One region of the Pseudogulbenkiania sp. FW507-F1 genome, then DNA from elsewhere that is predicted to be linked to it. Evidence: predicted binding sites of a transcription regulator. Region 1 holds the regulator's gene; the other holds the start of a gene.
What was found. Region 1 encodes NrdR, which represses ribonucleotide reductase genes. Its sites were predicted from a motif close to AAANACNATATATNGTNTTT; they were not measured.
Positions count from the first base shown of each region.

Region 2: AC3WG5_RS02755 (ribonucleoside-diphosphate reductase subunit alpha) is a predicted target of NrdR. The motif match lies at 1,917-1,936, and genes of this name have one in related genera.

Region 1 is NZ_JBYSWM010000045.1:5,041-9,450, forward strand. It holds gene glyA (serine hydroxymethyltransferase) at 98-1,348, shown strand; gene nrdR (transcriptional regulator NrdR) at 1,606-2,061, shown strand; gene ribD (bifunctional diaminohydroxyphosphoribosylaminopyrimidine deaminase/5-amino-6-(5-phosphoribosylamino)uracil reductase RibD) at 2,070-3,164, shown strand; gene AC3WG5_RS18540 (malate/lactate/ureidoglycolate dehydrogenase) at 3,236-4,312, shown strand; gene AC3WG5_RS18545 (hypothetical protein) at 4,309-4,410, shown strand, end outside.
Region 2 is NZ_JBYSWM010000003.1:21,195-25,604, reverse strand. It holds gene AC3WG5_RS02755 (ribonucleoside-diphosphate reductase subunit alpha) at 1-1,828, opposite strand, end outside; gene AC3WG5_RS02750 (hypothetical protein) at 1,988-2,182, shown strand; gene pgeF (peptidoglycan editing factor PgeF) at 2,229-2,972, opposite strand; gene rluD (23S rRNA pseudouridine(1911/1915/1917) synthase RluD) at 2,959-4,047, opposite strand; gene AC3WG5_RS02735 (outer membrane protein assembly factor BamD) at 4,046-4,410, shown strand, end outside.

The sequences.
Region 1 (4,410 bases):
GATTCATGCTCATGTCCCGAATTGCTCATACCAATGGGCCGCGCATTTGAGGTAAAATCGCGCATCTCGATTAACCCTTTGATTGGAAGAGTCAAAGATGTTTGCAGCCGATCTGACGATCGCCAAGTACGATCCGGAACTGTCCGCGGCGATGGACGCCGAATACCGCCGTCAGGAAGACCATGTCGAACTGATCGCCTCCGAAAACTACGTCAGCCCTGCCGTGATGGAAGCCCAAGGCTCCGTCCTGACCAACAAGTACGCCGAAGGCTACCCGGGCAAGCGCTACTACGGCGGCTGTGAACACGTCGACGTGGTGGAGCAGCTGGCGATCGACCGCCTCAAGGCGCTGTTCGGCGCCGAGTACGCCAACGTGCAGCCGCACTCCGGCTCGCAGGCCAACCAAGCGGTGTACGTGTCGGTGCTGAAGCCGGGCGACACCATCCTCGGCATGAGCCTGGCGCACGGCGGTCACCTGACCCACGGCGCGTCGGTGAACATCTCCGGCAAGCTGTACAACGTGGTGCCGTACGGCCTGGACGAGAACGAAGTGCTGGACTACGACGCCGTCGAGCGTCTGGCGCGCGAACACAAGCCCAAGATGATCGTGGCCGGTGCTTCCGCCTACGCGCTGGAAATCGACTGGGCGCGTTTCCGCAAGATCGCCGACGAAGTGGGGGCCTACCTGTTCGTCGACATGGCTCACTACGCCGGCCTGGTGGCCGCCGGTGAGTACCCGAGCCCGGTGCCGTTCGCCGACTTCGTCACCACCACCACGCACAAGACCCTGCGCGGTCCGCGCGGCGGCGTGATCCTGGCCAAGGCGGAATACGAGAAGGTGCTGAATTCGGCGATCTTCCCGTGCCTGCAGGGCGGTCCGCTGATGCACGTCATCGCCGCCAAGGCCGTGGCCTTCAAGGAAGCCGCGTCGCCGGAGTTCAAGGCCTACGCCCAGCAGGTCAAGCAGAACGCTAAGGTGATGGCCGAGGCCCTGATCGAGCGCGGTCTGCGCATCGTGTCGGGCAAGACCGAGTCGCACGTGTTCCTGGTCGATCTGCGTGCCAAGAGCATTACCGGCAAGGACGCCGAAGCCGCCCTGGGCCGCGCCCACATCACCGTCAACAAGAACGCCATCCCGAACGACCCGGAAAAGCCGTTCGTGACCTCCGGCGTCCGTATCGGCACCCCGGCCATGACCAGCCGCGGCTTCGGCGAGGCGGAAGCCAAGCTGCTGGCCAACCTGATCGCCGACGTGCTGGAAGCGCCGAACGACGAGGCCGTGACCGCGCGCGTGGCCGGTGAAGTCCAGGCGCTGTGCCAGCGCCTGCCGGTGTACGCTGCCAAGTAAGCCCATCGTCACGCCTGTGTGATACTGAAAGCGGCCTTCGGGCCGCTTTTGTTTTTTCGGACAGGGGTTTAAGGCGGCCCGGCGATGTCCGGTGCTTGTCCTGGTGGGCCGATTGGAGTGGGCCCGAACGAGGTGGAGCGGCGCGGCGGCACCGCGCGGCGACGCGCTCTCTTGACGAGCGTCAGAAACGGTGGCGTTAACGCTCCCGACCTTTGCTGATACCATCGTAGGATTATTACTAGCCAGGTCGTCACATCATGAAATGTCCGTTTTGCGGCAACGCCGACACCCAGGTGATCGATTCACGCGTCAGCGAAGACGGCACCAGCATCCGTCGCCGCCGCCGCTGCCTGGCGTGCGAAAAGCGGTTTACCACCTTCGAAACCGCCGACGTGCGCATGCCGCAGGTGGTGAAGTCGGGTGGGCATCGTTCCGAGTTCGATGTCGAGCGGGTGCGCACCAGCTTCCTGCGCGCGCTGCACAAGCGCCCGGTGCCGACCGCGCTGGTCGACGACGCCATCGACCGTATCTGCCACCGCCTGCTGCAACTGGGCGAGCGCGAGGTCAGTTCGCGCCAGATCGGCGAGATGGTGATGAATGAGTTGGCGAAACTGGATAAAGTAGCCTATATCCGTTTTGCCTCGGTATATCGCAGTTTCCAGGACGTCTCGGAGTTTTCCGAGGCGATCAAGGAAATCCAGAAATCCTCGTGAGAGAGTCCATGACGTTTTCCGCGGTTGACCACGCCATGATGGCGCAGGCACTGAGGTTGGCCGAACAAGGCCTGTACACCACCACGCCGAACCCCCGGGTCGGCTGTGTCGTAGTGCGTGACGGCGAGGTCGTGGGCGAGGGCTGGCATATCGCGGCCGGCACCCCGCATGCCGAGGTGCACGCCCTGCGCATGGCGGGCGAGCTCGCGCGCGGCGCCACCGCCTACGTGACGCTGGAGCCGTGCAGCCACTATGGGCGCACCCCGCCGTGTGCCAAGGGCCTGATCGAGGCCGGTGTCGGCCGCGTGGTGGCGGCGATGCAGGATCCGTATCACGAAGTGGCCGGGCGTGGCCTGGACATGTTGCGCGCTGCCGGCATCGTGGTGGCGGTGGGCTTGCTGGAGGCCGAGGCGCGGCGCCTCAACAAGGGTTTCTTGTCGCGCGCCGAGCGCGGCCGGCCGTGGGTGACGCTGAAGGCGGCGGCCTCGCTGGACGGCAAGACCGCTTTGTTGAACGGCGCCAGCCAGTGGATTACCGGCCCCGATGCGCGGCGCGACGTGCATCGCCTGCGCGCCCGTTCCTGCGCCATCCTGACCGGCAGCGGGACGGTGCTGGCGGACGATCCGCAGCTGACGGTGCGCGAGGTGTTTACCCCACGCCAGCCGCGGCGGGTGGTGGTGGATAGCCGGTTGCAGACGTTGCCTGGGGCGCGCATCTACCGCGACGGCGAAACCATCCTTGCCACGGCGGTCGCCGACGCGGCGCGCCACCAGCCTTACCTGGAGCAGGGGGTGACGGTGTTGGCGCTGGGCGATACCGCCGGCCGGGTCGATCTGGCTACCTTGCTGGCGCGCCTGGCGCAGGAAGGCGTGGGTGAGCTGATGGTCGAGGCGGGGGCCGGGCTCAACGGCGCCTTGCTGCAGGCCGGGCTGGTCGACGAGATCGTGCTGTACCTGGCGCCGACGCTGCTGGGCGACGCGGCGCAGGGTTTGTTTGGCTGGCCGGCGCTGGAGTCGCTGGCCGGGAAAAGGAATGTGGTGGTCCGTGATCTGCGCATGGTGGGTCAGGACGTGCGACTGGAGTTGGCAATACCGTCCTGCTGAGGGTGAGTGGCGGGCCGGGCAATGAGGGAAGTGGCAACAGCACAAAAATCAGAACATAACGGAGGATGACGATGAAACTGGCAGCAAAGCAGCTGGAGCATGTGTCCCGACTGGTGTTGAAAGCCCTGGGTTGCAAGGAAAAGGAAGCCGTCATAGTCAGCCGGCACCTGGTCGAGGCCAATCTGCGTGGCCACCCCAGCCACGGCATCGGCATGCTGCCGTTTTACGTCGCCAGCGTCCGCAACAAGACGCTGCGTCCCAATCAGGCTGCCCGGCTGGTGCGTGACGCCGGGGCGATCCTGCAGTTTTCCGGCGAGCGCGGTTTCGGCCAGCGCGTCGCACGCGAGGCGGTGGACGCCGCCATCTGGCGCGTGCGGGAAACCGGGGTGGCCCTGCTCACGGTGCGCAACGCCCATCACATGGGGCGCATCGGCTGCTACGGCGAGCAGTTGGCCAACGCCGGCCTGGTCGGGCTGTTCTTCGTCAACGTCACCGACGTGCACATGCCGATGGTGTCGCCGTTTGGCGGGACCGCCGGACGCTTCGGCGGTAATCCGATCTGCATCGCCTTTCCGGGCACCGACAAGCACCCGGCCTTCATCCTCGATTTTGCCACCAGCCGGGTGTCCTACGGCAAGACGCGGGTGGCCTATCTGGCCGGGCAGCGTTTCGAGGAGCCGGTGCTGCAGAACCATGCCGGCCATCCCTCCCATGACCCGCGCGTGATGTGGGAGGAGCCGCAGGGCACGCTGCGGCCGATGGCGCACCACAAGGGCGGCGGCTTGCTCGCCGCCACCGAGTTTCTCGCCGGGCTGCTCTCGGGCGGTGGCACCTCGCAGCCGGAGCGGCCGCGCCAGGGTGGCATCCTGAACCAGATGACGGCGTTCGTGGTCGACCCGGCGCAAACCGGCTCGCTGCCGTGGCTGCAGGCCGAGTACGATGCCATGACCGAGTACATCAAATCGTCGCCGGCGCAGGAAGGTGGCGACCCGGTGCAGATGGCGGGCGAGCCGGAGGCGCGCCGACGTGCCGATCAGCTGGCGAATGGCATCGAGTTTTCCGACAATGAATGGAATGTCATCCGCACCGCCGCGCTCGAGGCCGGGGTGATGGCGCATCAGCTGGACGAAGCACAGGAGCTGGCATGAAGGACATCGAGGACGCCCTCGAGGCGTACCTGAACCTGATTCACCGCAAGGGGGCCACCGAGCAGGTGGTATCGGAGCGCCGCCAGCTGCTGAAGAAG
Region 2 (4,410 bases), on a different contig from region 1:
GCTTGGCGCCGTCGAGCGTGCCGTCGGCCTGCATGTGACGGGCGAGGTTGACCGAGCCCAGGTTGCACACGGCGATTTCATCGTCGTTGGTGTTCAGCGTGATCTCGGTGCACAGGTTGGAGCTGTGAACCACGCCCATGTGGCCTTGCGGACTGCGGATGTTGCACGGGTCCTTGAAGGTGATCCACGGGTGGCCGGTTTCAAACAGCATGGTCAGCATCTTGCGCCACAGGCTCAGGGCCGGGATGCGCTTGGACACCTTGATCTCGCCGCGCGCGGCCATGGCTTCGTATTCCTGGTAGCGCTTCTCGAAGGCGGCGCCGACCAGGTCGTGCAGGTCCGGGCACTCGGACGGCGACAGCAGCGTCCACTCGGCGCCGTCCATCACGCGCTTCATGAACAGGTCCGGAATCCAGTTGGCGGTGTTCATGTCGTGAGTGCGGCGGCGGTCGTCGCCGGTGTTCTTGCGCAGTTCGACGAATTCCTCGATGTCGAGGTGCCAGGTTTCCAGGTAGGCGCATACCGCGCCCTTGCGCTTGCCGCCCTGGTTGACCGCCACGGCGGTGTCGTTGACCACCTTCAGGAACGGCACCACGCCTTGCGACTTGCCGTTGGTGCCCTTGATGTGCGAGCCCATGGCGCGTACCGGGGTCCAGTCGTTGCCCAGGCCGCCGGCAAACTTGGAGAGCAGGGCGTTTTCCTTGATGCCTTCGTAGATGCCGTCGAGGTCGTCCGCGATGGTGGTCAGGTAGCAGCTGGAGAGCTGGCTGCGGCGCGTGCCGGAGTTGAACAGCGTCGGGGTGGACGACATGAAGTCGAAGCTCGACAGCACGTTGTAGAACTCGATGGCGCGGGTTTCGCGCTCCACCTCGTTCAGCGCCAGGCCCATGGCGACGCGCATGTAGAACGCTTGCGGCATCTCGATGCGGGTGCCGTTCACGTGCAGGAAGTAGCGGTCGTACAGGGTCTGCAGGCCGAGGTAGCCAAATTGCAGGTCGCGGCTGGCGTCGAGCGCGGCGCCCAGCTTTTTCAGGTCGTACTCGCCCAGGCGCTCGTCCAAGAGTTCGGCGGCGATGCCCTTCTTGATGGCCTGCGGGAAGTAGTCGACGTAGCACTGGCCCATTTCTTCCTGGCTCACGGCTTCGCCGAGGATTTCCAGGCGGATGTTGTTGAGCAGCAGGCGGGCGGTGACGTAGTCGTAGGCCGGGTCCTGCTCGATCATGGCGCGGGCGGCCAAGATGGAGGACTTGTTCACCTCTTCTTCGCTGACGCCGTCGTAGATGTTCTTCAGCGTTTCGGTGAGGATGGCGTCGACGTCGGTTTCGGCCAGGCCGGTGCAGGCCGATTCGATGGTGGCGCGCAGCTTGGCGATGTCCAGCGGCAGCTTGGCGCCGTTCTTGCGCACCACGTTGATGGTGATCTGGGTCAGGGCTTCGCCACGGGCGGCGCGCTCGCGCGAGCGCTCTTCACGGTACAGCACGTAGGCGCGGGCCACGTCGTGCTCGCCGGCGCGCATCAGCGACAGCTCCACCTGGTCCTGGATGTCTTCGATGTGGATGGCGCCGCCTTCCGGCTTGCGGCGCATCAGCGCACTCACCACCATCTCGGTCAGCTGGGCGACCTTGTCGCGGATGCTGGCGGAGGTCGCGCCCTGATGCCCCATGATCGCCAGGAAGGCCTTGGTCATGGCGATGGAAATCTTGACCGGTTCGAACGGTACGACGGCGCCATTGCGGCGGATGGTCTTGTACTGGCTGAAGTCGGCTTGCGGTGCGGCGGCTCGGCCGAGCTCGGCGGCAGTTTGCCCTTCAAAGGTGGTCAGTTGCATGGGGCCCTCTTGCTTTGGGTGGTGGATTGCCAGCGGGACGAATCCGCTGTGGACAAGTCTGTTGAAAAGCTGTGTGTTAGCTGTGGGCAAACACTATATGTATTGTTTTACTGCGGAACAGGCCCAAATTCTAGTGGTGAGTGAGCGGCAGAACAAGTCTTGACAGCGCGCTGGAAAACGGAAATCCGCGTGGTTATTGGCTTTGCGGCCGACTTCCCATTTTCGGTGCTTGCCGTGTTATTGCGGTGCGGCAGGCTACAAGCCCCGTATTACAAGGAATGGTTCGCTGGCAACAAAACAACACCAGATGGTGTGGGCATGGCGTGTGGCGGCGATGCTACGCCGCAGGCATGAAAAAACCGCCACGGTGGGCGGTTCGTGTCGGTGCCAAACCCGCTGCTCAGGGTTCGATCCAGATCAGGCTCGCCATGCGCCCGGTGGTGCGGTCGCGGCGGTAGGAGAAGAAGCGCTCGCGATCGATCACGGTGCAGAAGTCGCCGCCGTAAACCTCGCTGATGCCGAGTGCCGCCAGCCGCTGTCGTGCCAGTGTGTAGATGTCGGCCAGGAACTTGCCCTCGCCGATGTCGGTGAACGCCTCGGCGGCGGCCGGATCGTGCGCCATGAAGGCAGCACGTACCTCGGCGCCGACTTCGAAGGCATCCGGCCCGATGGCCGGGCCTAGCCAGGCCATGAGGTTGGCCGCCTGCTCGTTCATTGCGCTCACCGTGGCCTCGATCACGCCGTCGCACAGCCCGCGCCAGCCGGCATGGGCGGCACCGACCACGCTGCCGTCACGGCTGGTAAGCAGTACCGGCAGGCAGTCCGCGGTCATGATCACGCATACCGCGTCCGGGGTGCGGCTCACGCTGGCATCGGCCTCGGGCGGAGTTTCGGTGACGTCGGCGGCGTTCACCACGCGCGTGCAGTGCACCTGGTTGAGCCAGGCCGGCTCCTCCGGCACGAAGCGGCGCAGCGTCTCGCGGTTGAGGGAAACATGCTCGGGCAGGTCGCCGACGTGGGCGCCGAGGTTGAAGCTGTCGTAGGGCGCTTCGCTGACGCCGCCCTTGCGGGTGGTGATCAGAGTCTTGACCTTGGCCGGTGCCGGCCAGTCGGCCGTCAGCCAGTCGGGGTTAGTCGCGAACATACAGCACCTCGACATCGTAGTCTCCGTCGTCCCAGTCCTCGTCGTCCTCGTCGAGGTTGTCATGCTCGGCCATTTCCTGGGGCTGGCCTTCGCCGCCCAGTACCGCGAGCAGATGCTTCATGTCGTCCGGCAGCTTGGCCTTCCAGGTCATTTCCTGGCCCGTGGCCGGGTGGATCAGGGTCAGGCTGTAGGCGTGCAGCGCCTGGCGGCCCAGCGCCTTGACGGCCTCTTCGACCTCGTCCGGCATGGTGTGGCGCGGGTTGCCGTAGAGCGGGTCGCCGGCCAGCGGGTGGCGTGCTTCGCGCATGTGCACGCGAATCTGGTGCGTGCGGCCGGTTTCCAGACGGCACTCGATATACGAGTGACTGGGGAAAGTGGCCAGCACGCGCACGTGGGTGATCGCCTGCTTACCGCCGAATTTCACCACGGCCATGCGCATGCGGTTGTGCGGATCGCGCCCGATCAGGGTCTCGATCTTGCCGTCGAACGGCACCACGCCGTCCGCAATAGCCCGGTAGATGCGTTTGACGCTGCGCGCCTGCATCTGGCGTACCAGCTCGGTCTGCGCCGGGATGGTCTTGGCCACTACCATCAGGCCGCTGGTTTCCTTGTCGAGCCGGTGCACGATACCGGCGCGCGGCACGTGGGTCAGGGCAGGGCAGTGATGCAGCAGGCCGTTGAGCAGCGTCCCGGTCCAGTTGCCGGCCGCCGGGTGCACCACCAGGCCGGCAGGCTTGTTGATGATGATGATGTGGTCGTCTTCGTAGACGATGGGCAGTTCCATTGCTTCCGGATGGTAGGCGAGCTGTTCTTCGGTTTGCTGGACGGCAACCTCGATGTGCTCGCCGCCCAGCAGTTTGGTTTTGGGGGCGGCAGGCTTGCCGTCCAGCAAGACGTGGCCATCCTTGACCCACTGGGTCAGGCGGCTACGCGAGTAATCCGGGAGGAGTTTAGCCAGCGCCGCGTCGAGCCGCTCGCCTGCCAGAGACAGGGGAACGTCGAACTGTTGCGTCGCGGATACCTCGTTTTCAGAGATATCGCTATAATCCTCGGAGTCAAAGTAAGGATCGGTCATGAAAAGATACGTTGCAGCAATGTTGGTGGCGCTTAGCCTCGCCGGGTGTGCTTCCAATGAGCCGTATGATGAAACACGCAGTTGGACCGTTGAAAAACTCTACGCCGAGGCAAGGGACGAGTTGAACAGCGGTAATTATACCCGTGCTGTCAAACTCTACGAAACGCTAGAGGCCCGTTTCCCTTACGGACGTTATGCCCAGCAGTCGGAAATGGACCTGGCGTACACTCATTACAAGGACAATGAGCCGGAACTGGCCATTGCTGCGGCCGACCGTTTCATCAAGCTGCACCCGACACACCCTAACCTCGACTATGTGCTCTACCTGAAGGGCCTGGTGTATTACAACGATGATTCCGGTCT